Regions from separate parts of the Bradyrhizobium sp. SZCCHNRI1029 genome, predicted to be linked through region 2. Evidence: riboswitches for the same ligand, from Rfam matches in the RefSeq annotation. Region 2 holds a riboswitch; the other holds the start of a gene.
The links. Region 2 has a riboswitch for cobalamin ahead of QW861_RS32975 (HupE/UreJ family protein). Riboswitches for the same ligand answer to the same signal wherever they lie in the genome.
Positions count from the first base shown of each region.

Region 1: another riboswitch for cobalamin. It lies ahead of QW861_RS06790 (TonB-dependent receptor plug domain-containing protein); the one in region 2 lies ahead of QW861_RS32975 (HupE/UreJ family protein).

Region 1 covers NZ_JAUEUK010000002.1:250,084-257,225, forward strand. Annotated here, with positions in the region: gene QW861_RS06775 (LysE family translocator) at 1-477, shown strand, start outside; gene ilvC (ketol-acid reductoisomerase) at 628-1,647, shown strand; gene QW861_RS06785 (hypothetical protein) at 1,733-2,311, opposite strand; gene QW861_RS06790 (TonB-dependent receptor plug domain-containing protein) at 2,387-4,462, opposite strand; cobalamin riboswitch at 4,558-4,776, opposite strand; gene QW861_RS06795 (DUF2336 domain-containing protein) at 5,047-6,159, opposite strand; gene QW861_RS06800 (SDR family oxidoreductase) at 6,703-7,142, shown strand, end outside.
Region 2 covers NZ_JAUEUK010000019.1:42,761-49,902, forward strand. Annotated here, with positions in the region: gene cobN (cobaltochelatase subunit CobN) at 1-2,335, opposite strand, end outside; gene cobW (cobalamin biosynthesis protein CobW) at 2,342-3,379, opposite strand; gene QW861_RS32970 (DUF1636 domain-containing protein) at 3,400-3,795, opposite strand; gene QW861_RS32975 (HupE/UreJ family protein) at 3,799-4,431, opposite strand; cobalamin riboswitch at 4,550-4,743, opposite strand; gene cobU (bifunctional adenosylcobinamide kinase/adenosylcobinamide-phosphate guanylyltransferase) at 4,778-5,314, shown strand; gene cobO (cob(I)yrinic acid a,c-diamide adenosyltransferase) at 5,331-5,939, shown strand; gene QW861_RS32990 (cobyric acid synthase) at 5,944-7,142, shown strand, end outside.

The sequences.
Region 1 (7,142 bases), on a different contig from region 2:
ATGATGGGCGTCAGCTTCGGCTTCGCCTTCATGGTCGGCGCGGTCGGCTTCGGCCTCGCGACGGTGTTCATCCGCTATCCCCTGCTGCAGGACGTGCTGAAATACCTCGGCGCGGCCTATCTGATCTACCTCGCGGTCGCCATCGCCTTGTCAGGGTCGGCCGAGCCTGACGACGCCAAGCCGCGCGGTCCGATGTCGTTCTGGGGCGCGGCGCTGTTCCAATGGGTCAACGCCAAGGGCTGGGTGATGGTGATCAGCACCATCACCGCCTATGCCGCGATCGCCAGCTTTCCGGCCAACGTGGCGCTGCAGGTCGCGATCAGCTTCGTGATGGCGGTCGCCTCGACCATCACCTGGACCTTATTCGGCACCGCGCTGCGGCCGCTGCTCAGCTCCGAGCGCGCGGTCCGCGCCTTCAACATCCTGATGGCGGTGCTGCTCCTGGCCTCGCTCTATCCCGTGTTCATGGACGCATGAGGGAGACTGCCGCCATGCGAGATCGGGGTTTCCAAGCAGGGCCAAAATGCTCTAGACACGGGCCGGATTTCGTCCGGGCGCAGCCGCCCGTGCCTCACCCAAGCGTCTGACTTTCCAGCCAATTCCGGCCATCTCAAAGAGGAAACGACAATGCGTGTCTACTACGATCGCGACGCCGATCTGAACCTGATCAAGGGCAAGAAGGTCGTCATCGTCGGCTATGGCAGCCAGGGCCACGCCCACGCGCTCAACCTGAAGGATTCCGGCGTCAAGGACGTCGCGATCGCGCTGCGCAAGGGCTCGGCCTCCGCCAAGAAGGCCGAAGGCGCCGGCTTCAAGGTGATGGAAGTCGCCGAGGCCGCCAAGTGGGCCGACCTCGTGATGATGCTGACCCCGGACGAGCTGCAGGGCGACATCTACCGCGAGCACCTGCACGACAACATGAAGCAGGGCGCCGCGCTGGTGTTCGCGCACGGCCTCAACGTCCACTTCAACCTGCTCGATCCGCGCGCCGATCTCGACGTGCTGATGATCGCGCCGAAGGGCCCCGGCCATACCGTCCGCTCGGAGTACCAGCGCGGCGGCGGCGTGCCCTGCCTGATCGCGATCGCCAAGGATTCCTCGGGCAACGCCCATGACCTCGGCCTGTCCTACGCCTCGGCGATCGGCGGCGGCCGCGCCGGCATCATCGAGACGACGTTCAAGGAAGAGTGCGAGACCGACCTGTTCGGCGAGCAGGCGGTGCTGTGCGGCGGCCTGGTCGAGCTGATCAAGGCCGGCTACGAGACGCTGACCGAGGCCGGCTACGCGCCGGAGATGGCCTATTTCGAGTGCCTCCACGAGGTGAAGCTGATCGTCGACCTGATCTATGAAGGCGGCATCGCCAACATGAACTACTCGATCTCCAACACCGCCGAATACGGCGAGTACGTCACCGGCCCGCGCATCATCACGCCGGAAACCAAGGCCGAGATGAAGCGCGTGCTCGACGACATCCAGTCAGGCCGCTTCGCGCGCGACTGGATGCTGGAGAACAAGGTCAACCAGACCTCGTTCAAGGCGACCCGCGCCAAGCTTGCCCAGCACCCGATCGAGGAAGTCGGCGCCCGCCTGCGCGACATGATGCCCTGGATCAAGAAGGGCGCGCTGGTCGACAAGTCGAAGAACTGAGGTCTTGCGGCGAAACCGAGAAATGAAAACGGCGGGCAGAGGCCCGCCGTTTTTGTTTGGGGTCGTTGAAGGCCCGCCGGCGCGTTCAGGACGCCGCGCGGCGCGACGCGACCGGCGTCAGCAGGCGGACGATCTCGCTGACGGCGACGAGGCCGACGAGCCAGGCGGCGCTGGTCAGGCCGAGGCGGGCGACGATCGGGAGCGCGAAGCTCGCGGCGCCGCCGAGTGCCGGCGTGGCGGCCAGCAGCACCAGCTCATAGGCGGCGTAGGCACTGAGGAGCGCGACGGCAAGCGCAACCGTCGCTGGTGCTGTGCGCAAGGTCGCCAGGGCCATGCGGGCCACAACGGTGGCGCTGAGCGCCGCGACGCCGATCATGGCGCCCCAGGCCAGGGTGTTGGCATCGACCGGATAGTGCAGGGCGCCGAAGCCGATGCCCTGGTTGACCAGCCAGGCGCCGAGCATCACCGGCAGCGCCGCGCGCAGCGGCAGCATGGCGGCGGCGATCACGGCGAAGGCCGCAAACGGCGTCGCGCAGGCGAACACGAAGCTCGCCAGCGCGCAGGCCCCTGTCAGCAGCGCGAAGCAGAACGCAGCGGCATGCCGTTGCGGAACGGGCGCGAGGCGAGCTTCGGAACCAGACCGGGCGAGGACGTCGAGAGTCATGGAACATCTCCTTCTGTTGCGATTGTAGTCCATTTCGGCAGCTTCTGTCAGCCGCCGGGAGGTTGGTCGGCGGCGTCACTGCACGCCGAAGCTCGCCACCCGGATGCCGCCGAACACGCCGAAGCCCGGCGCGAGGAATCCGGTCGGGTTCTGGTAGTGATGGTTGAAGAGGTTGTCGATCCGGCCGAACAGCTTGACCTGGTCGGACAGCGCGTAGTCGCTGCGCAGGTTGACGACCGTATAGCCGGGCGCGACGAGGCCCGTGGTCATGCCGTCGCGGCTGACGTCGAGCCAGTTGCCGATGTGCAGCAGCGTCGCTGACAGCGTCAGCGCATCGATTGGCCCCCATGTCGCGGTGGCGCTCCATTTCTCCTTCGGCCGCCGCAATAGCTGCAGGCCGGTAGTCGCATCGACCGCGCGGGTGAACGTGTAGTCCGCACGCAGCGAGATCCGGTCGGTGAGATCAGCGGTCACGAAGCTCTCGGTGCCCTCGGTGGTCGCGAGGCCGACATTGGCGTAGGAGGTGAAGGTCGCGTTGAAATTGATCAAGTCGGTGATGCTGTTGTGGAAGTAGGTCGCGCCGAAGCGGAGACGATCGTCGAACAGCGGCTGCTCGAAGCCGGCGTCGTAGCCGGTGCTCTGCTCCGGCCGGAGGTTGGGATTGGCGAAGAAGTTGAACGCCGGAAAATCCTGGTGCAACTGGCTCAGGGTCGGCGCCTTGAAGCCGGTGCCGTAGCTCGCCTTCAGCTTGGTCTCGGTCACCGGCAGGATCGCCGCCGGCGCGATCCGGTAGGTGCCATGGCCGCCGAACTGGTCGTTGACGTCGTTGCGCAGGCTCGCCACCACGAACCAGCGCTTCGCGAACTCGGTCTGCAGCTCGACGAAGCCGGCCTTGTTGCCATTCTCGGCCGAGAGGTCGGCGGTCTTCAGCCGCTCGGTCTGCTGCTCCGCGCCGACGACGAGATTGTTATGCGGCGCCAGCTTGGTCACCGCGTGCCAGTCATACTTGATGCGCTCGCCGGCCGCGACCGCTGCCACCGGATTGCCAGCCGTCAGGTCGGACGACCGGTCGTTCACATAGTTGACGCCGAAGTAGTTCCGGATGCGGCCGCCGAGCAGCGACCACACGGCTTCCTGGCGTGTCGCAAGCTGGTGGACGGCGTGGTTGCTCTGGGCCGCGTCGGGAAAGCTCGGAAAGCCGCTGTCGCCGGTGAACAGCAGCGTCGCGTCGGTGTATCGAACCACCGAGTTCAGCGTCCAGGCCTCGTTGAGGTCGACGCCCAGCTTGGCCGAGGCGGTGAGGTTGTCGTAGGCATTGCCGATGGCCTTCTGCCCCGCAGGCAGCAGCTGCCACGGGGTCACCGGAACGTCGCCGGCGTGCAGATGCGCGACATTGACCGCGTAGTTGACATTGTTTTGTGAGCCGCTGACGCCGGCTGACTGGTTGAAGGTCTTGAACGAGCCGCTCTCGACCGAGGCGGTCGCGCGCGCCGGGCCCTCGCCCTTGCGCGTGATCACCGAGATCACCCCGCCGATCGCATCCGAGCCGTAGAGCCCGCTCTGCGGCCCGCGCAGCACCTCGAACTGCTGGATGTCGGCGGCGAGCAGATGCGCGAAATCGAACGCGCCATTGCCGTTGGTGACATCGCCGACGTCGATGCCGTCGATGAAGAGCTTGGTGTGATTGGCGTTGGTGCCGCGCATGAAGACGTTGGTCTGGCCGCCCGGGCCGCCGGCCTGCACCACGTTCAATCCGGGGATCGTGCTCAGGATGTCCGGCACGGTGCGGGCCTGCTGCGCGGCGATGTCCTTGTCGGTCACCACGGTGATCGCATTCGCGACGTGGGCCACTGGCGTGACGACACCGGTCGGGCTGACGGCGACGGGGGTTCCGGCTGGCGCGGCCGGCTTTGCCGCCGGCATCTGCTGATGCGCGGCGCTGGCGGTTCTGCGGGGGATGGCTGGTTTCTGAGCGATCGGCTCGCGCGGCGGGTCGACCTCAACCGGGGGCAGAAGGTCGGGGGAGGCGGATTGCTGCGCTGCTGTGGGCGAGGGGCCGAGCAGGGCGAATGACGAGAGGACGCAGAACGACGACAGAAGGGCGCGACTGCGCCTGGCATGGGGAACGGGAGACACGAGGAACCTCGGCATGACGTCAGTGGCACGTCACCGCGAACGAGGTCTCATGCAGCCCTTGGCAGGCCTGCCTGAAAACGATGCCAATAACGCCCCGACCGGCATCCTCGCGTGTGACCACGGCTGACGGCAGGTCTCCTGGCTCGCGGGTCGTCACCTCCACGTCGCCTTCCCGGGACCGAGATTTCCCAGTGGCCTTTGACGCGAGATTCGCCGCTTACAGTTGCGGGGGCAGCTGCGGCCTTCGGTCACGTCCCTTGCGAGACGCATCCGGCACCGCATTCCCTTTTGAGCCCCGGTCGAGGGGCACCGTCGCGATCACCGTAGGAGTGCGGGCGCACCAAAGTCAATCCGGCGCCCGGCGATCTCCTGGCGATAACGCTGGCCGGTCGGCTTGGTGATGCCCGGCCGCCTGCGACAACCATAGCCGTCGTCCCTGCGAACGCAGGGACCCATAGCCACCGGCGGTCGTGTGGCGAAGGACGACGACAAGACATTTTCCGCCAATTCACATCACGCGGTATGGGTCCCTGCGTTCGCAGGGACGACAGCGGAGCGCGAGTCGTTGCTGATGAGGATTGCGTCTTGTGAGCACCCGCTCACTTCTCGACCTTGTTGTGCACCATCCAGAATCGCAGCGTGCGCTGGGCGGTGTCGAGCGACAGGCGGCCGTAGTCGCGTTCCGCGAGCTTGAGCGTGTCGCTGTCGATGGCGTGCTTGATCGGCCGATGGGTCAGGATTTTCGCCACCACCGACCAGGCCAGCCCGGCGGCACGGCAAGGGATCAGCACGATGTCGGTGCGCGGGCCTTCGAGCACCTTGGCCATCATCTCGGTCGGGACGTTGTTGAGCAGGCCGAGTGCGGCGGAAACCTCGCCGAAGCGGCGGGTTTCGGCGAAGAAGGCGATGGCGGCATCGTTGAGCTCGTTCAGCCCCTTCATGCGCTTGACGGCCTCTTCGGCCAGCGTGAAGTCGCGCCCGACCAGGCCGCCGTCGCTGCGCGCAACGTCGGCGATCGCCTTGAGGATCTTCTTGATCTCCTGTTGCAACGCCGGCGGCGCCGAGGCCATCAGCCTGGCGCGCACGGCTTCGGTCGCGCGGCGCAGGAGGTCGCGCAGGTGCTTGGTGGGCAGGTCGACGCGCAGCCCGATGATCTCGGACAATTCGTCGTCGTCCTCGGCATGCGCCATCATCCCGGAATAGCCGGACTCGGAGAAGCGCGCGGTCTGGTTGTTGGCGAGCTTGCGGATCACCCGGCGCTCGCCGCGGTCGACGATGATGTCGGTCACCGCCTCGGTCAGATGCGGACGGCTGGAGATCGCCATCAGGTGATCCTGGCCCTTGGTCGCCGCGACCTCCACCAGCGTATGCTCGGTGAGCCGGCTCGAGTGCATCAGCACGTTCTCGGCCACCGAGATCTCGTCGTCGCGGGCGAGCTGCTGGATCAATTCGACGGGCGCGTAGTCGACCGGCGCGAGATGCTTGCTGAGCTCGGCTCGCGCGCGGGTCTCGACCCGCGAGACCAGCATGCACAGCACGTTGTCGAATACCTTGATCTGGTCCTCGCTGAGGCGTTCGCCGTCATGCAGGAACAGGTTGGTGACTTGGCGCAGCGTGTTGACGCGCTTCGCCGAGGTGCCGCTGCGGACGGCCTCTTCGAGTTCGGTGATGATGGAGTCTTCTGAAGGCGGAAGCTGTTCTGGCTGTGACACGATCGCGCTCGTTTGTCCGGATTGCCGGAGCGACAGCAACGCGATTGTGATCCGCTGCAAGGCTTTCGGCCGGAGCAGTTTTCGGCACGGGCGATAACAATGCGTTAGGGGCCGAAGGCGTAGTACTCCGGAGAAACACGGATACGGAAAATTAAGACGATACATATAGGGGGGATGACGGGCTGGAGCCCGGTCTTCCGGAGATTCGCCGGACAGGCGATGGAATGAGGTGCGAACACCTCCCCGCAGACGCGGCGACGACAGGCCAGCGAAGCGGAAAGGTTAATGATCTCATAAGGTCACAAACCTTCCTTCATCCAACTTGCTCGCTGCCCTCGATCTCACGTCAGCTGTCATCCTCCCAAGCCTTGAAACTTAAATCCCATTCTTGCCGCGGCCATTTTGCCGACGCGCCGTGCGATGCGTGGCGTCACCCGATGTTCCGGGGCAGGTTCGGCGGGGCGATGACCTCGCGCGAAAAATCAGCGCCAGCATCCTGCCGCATCTCGTGCGATAATCGCCGCGCAAATCGTTGAGGTCACCATGAAATCCGTCGTCATCACCGGCGCATCCACCGGCATCGGGTTCGCCTGTTCGAAGCTCCTGCTCGCGCGCGGCTTTCGCGTGTTCGGCAGCGTTCGCAAGCAGGCCGACGCAGACCGTCTGCGCGGCGAGCTCGGCGCCAACTTCATGCCGCTGCTGTTCGACGTGACCGACGAGGCGGCGGTGAAGGCGGCCGCCGGCGAGGTGCGAGCGGCGCTCAAGGGCGAGACGCTCGCCGGTCTCGTCAACAATGCCGGCATCGCCGTCGCCGGTCCCGTGACGGAGCTGCCGATCGCGCAGTTCCGCCATCAGATGGAGGTCAACGTCATCGGCCCGGTCATCGCGACCCAGGCGTTCGCGCCGCTGCTCGGGGCCGATCCAGCCATGACGGGAGAGCGCGGCCGGATCGTGATGATCAGCTCAGTCGCGGGCCGCAACGG
Region 2 (7,142 bases):
CGCGTACGCCGACCAGGGCCGCGGTCCGGGTCGGGATCGCGCGCGGATCGGTCGCGGTCAGATTGCGGCCCGTGGGCAGCACGTCGAGACGGCCGCGGCTCGGCGCTCCGGCGGGACCGGCAGCAACGCGCCGGCCATCGAGCGCGGCGAGCAACGCGCTGCGCTCGGCCGCAGCGCTCGCGGCGATCCGTGCGGCGATGTCGGCGCGATCGACCGTCACCGCCTGCCCCATCGCCGCCGTGATCGCATCGGCCAGCAGGGCGGTCGCCGCCGTGTCGGGCGCCTCCCCAAACACATGCAGGCGGTCGCGCACCGCGAGCTCCTTGATGTCGCAGAGCTGCGCATCGAGCTGCGCGATCGCCTCGCGTCCGGTCATGGCACGGTCGAGCCCGCAATCGGCGGCCAGGCCGCCCTGCCAGGCCCGCGCGACGATTTCCTCCTCGAGCAGTTTCAGGCGGCGTTTGTCGAGGCCATCCGCCTCGGCATATTCCTCGACCAGCCCCTCCAGCTCCAGCAGGGATCCGTGCAGACCGGCCTGCGACAGCGGCGGCGTCAGATGCCCGAGCGTCAGTGCCGACAACCGCCGCTTGGCCTGCATCGCTTCGCCGGGATTGTTGACGATGAAGGGGTAGATCACCGGCAGCGGGCCCAGCACGGCCTCCGGCCAGCAGGCATTTGACAGCGCCAGCGCCTTGCCCGGCAGCCATTCCAGCGTGCCATGCGCACCGAGATGGATCAGCGCATCGATCCGCTCGGCCTCTCGCAGATATGCATAGAGCGCGACATAGGCGTGCCGCGGCGGCACGCTGGTGTCGTGATAACCGGACTTGCGATCGGCGCGACTGCCACGATCCGGTTGCAACAAGATTAGGAGTTCTCCCGCACGCAGCACCGGAAAATGGAAGGCGCCATCCCGGAACGCGGGGTCCGCTTCCGCCTCTCCCCAGATGTCATGTAGCGCACGCTGCAGATCGTCCGGCAACGGCGCCAGAGCACACCGATAGGCCGCGAGCGGCACCACGAGCTGATCTGCCTCGTCCCGCAGCAGCGTTTCGATATCGTCCGCAGTCGGCGCTACACGGCCGATATCGTACCCCGCCTCCGCCAACAACCGCGCAATGGCGGCTGCGCTTGCGCTGGTGTCGAGACCGACGGCGTAGCCGCAACGCCCGCCGCGCGACGGATAATCGGAGAGTACCAGCGCCACGCGCCGCTCGCTGGCCGGCAGCCCCCGCAATTGCGCCCATCGCGCCGCCAGTTGCGCGACGTAAGCAATGCGGTCCTGTTGAGGCACATAGCGCATCGCGCTGAACTGCAGACGCTCATCCGCCGGCGCCTCGCCCTTGAACGCAATCGGGCGCGCCAACAGCCGGCCGTCGAGCTCCGGTAGCACGACATTCATCGCAAGGTCCGTCGGCGACAGTCCGCGCACCGACGAGGCCCAGGCCTCTTCCGTGCTCTGCGCCTGGATGATTTGCAGAACTGGTGCATCGGCCACGTCGAGCACCGTGGTGCCGCCGTCGCGCAGCGCCGAGAACGCGGTGGCGTTCAAAATGATCGCAGGACGCCGGCGCTGGACGAGTCGCGCCAGTGCATCCCCAATATTGGGATCCTTCAGGCTGGTCACCGCGACCGCGACTGCCGCCAGCCCTTTGGCTTCGATCGCCCGCATCAGCTCAGCAATCCCGGCCGTATCGGCAGCGAGCAGGCTCGCACGGTAGAACACGATCAGCGCGCTCGGCCGCGCATCATCATGGCTGCAGAGATCATCGATGCCGACGGCTCCGCGATCGGGCATGAAGCCGACGATCGAACCGATCGCGATCGGTTCGGCAAACTGCGCGTCGCGCCCGAGCAGCGTCGCGAGATAGCGCAGCGCCTCGCGCGCATTGCCGACCCCGCCCTCGTGCAGATAACCGTAGAGACGCGAGGTCGCGTCCTGCGGCAAGGTCGAGAGCTCAGCAAGCCTGTCGTCGGCGCGATCGTCACCCGGCAGTGCCGCGAACAGGATGTGGCGGCTGCGGCAGACCGATGCGATGCGCTCCAGCCCGTAGCGCCAATAGTCGAGCCCGCCGAGACAGCGCACGACGACGGCGCGCGCGCCCAGCACGACGCGGTCGACATAGAGATCGACCGACATCGGATGCTTCAGCCGTTTCAAGCTGGCGAGGCGCAGGCTCGGCAGGTCATCCGACGACACGGTCCAGGCTTCGGCCAGCGCCGACAGGTCGGTGTCCGAGAACGACAGCACGACGATCTCGGCCGGCGACTGTGCAAGATCCACGGCCTGTTCGAGGTCGTCGAGATCCGCGCCCGTTGTCGCCAGCAGGTGCATCGGTGACTATCCTGTGATCAGGCTCTGGATGGCAGCGGCATCGAGGCCGCGCTCGCCGATGATCACCAGCCGCCCCTGCCGCGATTCGCCCGAGCGCCACGGGCGCTCGAACTGATGCTGGATGCGGCTGCCAACGGCCTGCACCAGGAGGCGCAGCGGCTTGCCGGCGACTTCCACGAACCCTTTCACCCGCAACACATCATGTGCGTCGACGGCGGCCGCGATGCGGTCGACGAGCGCATCGGGCGAAGCCTGCGCCGGAACGTCGAGCACGAAACTCTCGAAATCGTCGTGATCGTGCTCGGCCTCGTTGTCGTGATGCGACGGCCGGGCCGCGAGATCGTCCTCCGCGGCGGCACCGAGTCCGAGCAGCACCGAAGCCGACAGCCTGCCGTGCTCCGTCGCGATCACCTTGACGGCACGCTGCACCTTCGCCGCGATCTCGGCGGCGACATCCTTGCGCTGCTCCTCGCTCATCAGGTCGCTCTTGTTCATCACGACGAGATCGGCGCACAACAGCTGGTCCTCGTAGACCTCCTCCAGCGGATTGTCGTGATCGAGCGACGCATCGGTGGCGCGCTGCGCGGCGAGCGCTTCGGGATCATCGGCGAAGCGTCCCGCGACCACCGCCGGACCATCGACGACCGCAACGACGCCGTCGACGGTGACGCGCGTCGCGATCTCGGGCCAGTTGAAGGCCTGCACCAGCGGCTTCGGCAGCGCCAGCCCCGAGGTCTCGATCACGATATGCTCGGGCGGCTCCTTCTGATCCAGCAGGCTCCTGAGCGCCGGCACGAAATCATCGGCAACGGTGCAGCACAGACAGCCGTTCGACAGCTCGACGATGCGATCCTCCGGACAGTCCGGCACGCCGCAGCCTTTCAGGATGTCGCCGTCGATGCCGACATCGCCGAACTCGTTGACGATGATGGCAAGCCGGCGACCGTTCGCGGTCTCGATCAGGTTGCGCACCAGCGTGGTCTTGCCGGCGCCGAGGAAACCGGTGACGATGGTGCAAGGCGTCTTGGCGAACGACTTCGTCATGGCGATGCGAGCTCTCGTTTTCAGCGTGGCGCAGACAGCGCAGGCACGCGCGCGACGGTGTTCTTGCGAATGTATTCGGGACGCTCGCGCCAGGCCGGCAGACCGGCGTCATGGCGCTGATGCAGTTGCGCAAATGTCAGCACATCCCGCGCATGCAGATCCGGATCGAGCGCGCCGAGCACATAGGTCCATTTGCCCGGCGCCGTCACCGCAACCGTGCACGCACGATTGCAGTTCGACAGACACTCGACACCGACAACGGTGACACCGGCGCGCTGCGCGGTCGGCAACGTCTCGATCGCGGCGAGCAAACGGGCTCCGGCCCGCGGCTGATCAGGCGGCGTAGGTTCCGTCCCCTGCGAACGGCAAGTGACGCAGACGAACAGCGTCGTCTCACCAGTCTCCGATGCGGTCATCAATCAGCCGATCACGCCGGCCGCCGTCGCCGCGGCGACCCCACCCACCAGCACGATGGCAGCGCCCGCGAGCCGCAGCGCCAGCGGCGCAGCCGTCTTGGCCTTCGCCGACAGCAGCCTTGTGCCGAGGAACGCGCCGGCGGCGATGATGGTCTGGATCACGAGCAGACCGACGAGATAGGCCCCGAGCGGGGTGTTCTCGGCCCCGACGATCGATTCGCCCAGCGCATATCCATGGACGAGACCGGTCACGGCGAACAGGCCGGCGACGGGCAGCACACCGAAACGGCCACGCATCACCACCACCAGCCCAACCACGACGGTGGTCAGGCCGACCAGCAGCTCGGCAGCCGGGATGTTGGCCTTGGCCACATGAAGGCCGACGCCCGCGATCATCGCGGTGGTGAAGGCGAGCACCGGCGCGAAGCCGCGGCCCAGAAGCGCTGCAACGATGCCCGCGCCCACGATCGCCGCCAGATGGTCGATTCCGATGACAGGATGGCCGAGGCCGGACAGCATCCCCTGCGCAAACGTCTGCGGCAGCTTGCCCCCCATCATGTGATGCGCGAAGGCGGGATCGGTGGCGAGCAGCACCAGGCTCGCGGCTGCAAAGGTCGTGGTACGGGTCAACTTCATGGCCGTCTCCGTCGCTTGCCGGCTCCCCAGAGGACCGGACGATGCGCTGCATCCGACGGCACCCCGCCCATCCCGGCGGGATCAGAACCAGCATCGCGACTCCCCGCGCGACGGGTCGGCCAACAGCAATGTCGACGGCAGGTCTCCTGGCTCTCGGGTCACCGCACGAAGCCACCTTCCCGGTTTCCCAGTGGTGTCTTGGCCTCACACTCGCCGATTACAGTTGCGGGGGCAGCCACGGCCTTGGGTCAAGAACCCGCACCGTGTTCCCTAAATCTCTCCTTTCGGAGAACCGTCATCTGTTAGATACGGGTCGCACCAAAGCCCGTCAATCGGAATCGTCCCCATGGTCCCCGCCCCGCCGCATCCCGCCCTGCCGCGCCTGACGCTGGTGCTCGGCGGTGCGCGCTCGGGCAAGAGCCGCCATGCCGAGGCCCTCGTCACCGCCCTTCCGCCGCCTTGGACCTATGTTGCGACCGCGCAGGCCTTCGACGCCGAAATGACCGACCGGATCGCCCAGCACAAGGCGCGCCGCGCCAAGGGATGGCAGACGCTGGAGACGGCGCATGATCTCGCGGGTCTCGTCCGGGCAAGCGGAGAATCGGGCGTACCGATGCTGATCGATTGCCTGACGCTCTGGCTCAGCAACGTGATGCTCGCCGACATGAACGTGGCGGCAAGATCAGCCGAGTTGATCGACGCGCTCAGGAACGCGCATGGCCCGATCGTGGCCGTGTCCAATGAGGTCGGACTGGGCATCGTGCCGGACAACGCGCTCGCGCGCGCCTTTCGCGATGCCCAGGGGCGACTGAACCAGGACATCGCGGCCTTAGCGGATCGCGTGATCCTGATGGCGGCGGGACTGCCGCTGACGTTGAAGTGACGAGGAGACAATGCCGATGACCGGAAGCGCCGACGATTCACGCCACAAGGCGAAGATGGAGAACCGCAAGGCGGCGCAGGATGCCGAGGTCGCCTCCAAAACCGTGGAGAAGGGCCTGCTGATCGTTCACACCGGCAAGGGCAAGGGAAAATCGACGGCGGCGTGGGGCCTGATGCTGCGCGCACTCGGCCGCGGCTTTCGCATCGGCGTCGTGCAGTTCGGCAAAGGCGCGTGGGAAACCGGCGAGCGCAAGGCGATCGAGAAGTTCGGCGATCAGGTGTCGTGGCACACGCTCGGGGAAGGCTTTACGTGGGAGACGCAGGATCGTGCGCGCGACGTCGCCGCGGCCGAGCGCGCCTGGGCGAAGGCTAAGGAGCTGATGGCGGATCCGTCGATCCGGCTGCTCGTCCTCGATGAGCTCAACATCGCGCTGCGTTACGATCACCTTGATATCGCAGACGTCGTCGCCACGCTCGCAGGGCGCCGTCCCGATCTGCACGTCGTCGTCACCGGCCGCAACGCCAAGCCGGAGCTAATCGAGGCCGCCGATCTCGTCACCGAGATGAACCTCGTGAAGCATCATTTCGCGGCCGGCGTGAGGGCGCAGGAAGGCATCGAGTACTGAGTTCATGAGCGCGCGGGCCATCATGTTCCAGGGCACCGGCTCCGACGTCGGCAAATCGCTGATCGTCGCGGGGCTCGCGCGCGCGCTGACATTGCGCGGCCTCAAGGTGGCGCCGTTCAAGCCGCAGAACATGTCGAACAACGCCGCCGTCACCGCTGATGGCGGCGAGATCGGCCGTGCCCAGGCGCTGCAGGCGCGCGCGGCGCGGCGGCCGATGACGGTGCACATGAACCCGGTGCTGCTGAAGCCACAAAGCGAGATCGGGTCGCAGGTCGTGGTGCAGGGCCGCGTCATCGGCACCGCCAAGGCGTCGGCCTATCAGGCGATGAAGCCGCAACTGATGGCGGCCGTGCTCGACAGCTTCCATCAGCTCGCGGCGGATGCCGACATCGTGCTGGTCGAAGGCGCAGGCTCCGCCTCCGAGATCAACCTGCGCGGCGGCGACATCGCCAACATGGGCTTTGCGCAGGCGACGCAGATTCCGGTGGTGCTGATCGGCGATATCGATCGGGGCGGCGTGATTGCGAGCCTGGTCGGCACCAAGACGGTGATCCCGCCGGACGATGCCGCGCGCGTGGCGGGTTTCCTCGTCAACAAGTTTCGCGGCGACCCCGCATTGTTTGCGTCGGGCATGAACGAGATCGCGCAGCGGACGGGGTGGACATCGCTCGGGCTCATTCCACATTTTCCGGATGCGCGCCGCCTGCCGGCGGAGGACGCGCTTGGCCTGGCTGAACGCGGATCATCGGGAGGACAGCGACCGAAGGTCGTCATCCTCGCCTATCCGCGCATCTCCAATTTCGACGAGTTCGATCCGTTGCGGCTGGAAGATGGAATCGATCTGCAGTTCTTGCGGCCTGGCACGCCGATCCCCGGCGACGCATCGATGGTGATCCTGCCGGGCTCGAAGGCGACGATCGCCGATCTCGCCGCCTTGCGTGAAGTCGGCTGGGACATTGATCTCCGCGCGCATCTTCGCCGCGACGGCCGCGTGCTCGGCATCTGCGGCGGCTATCAGATGCTGGGGCGCGTGATCAGCGATCCGGATGGGCACGAGGGTGCAGCTGGTTCCGTCGCGGGACTTGGCCTGCTCGACGTCGAAACGACACTGACCGATGACAAGGCGTTACGCGAGGTCCAGGGCACGCTGACGCACGATAAGCTCTCGTTCCGCGGCTACGAGATGCACATCGGCCGCACGGA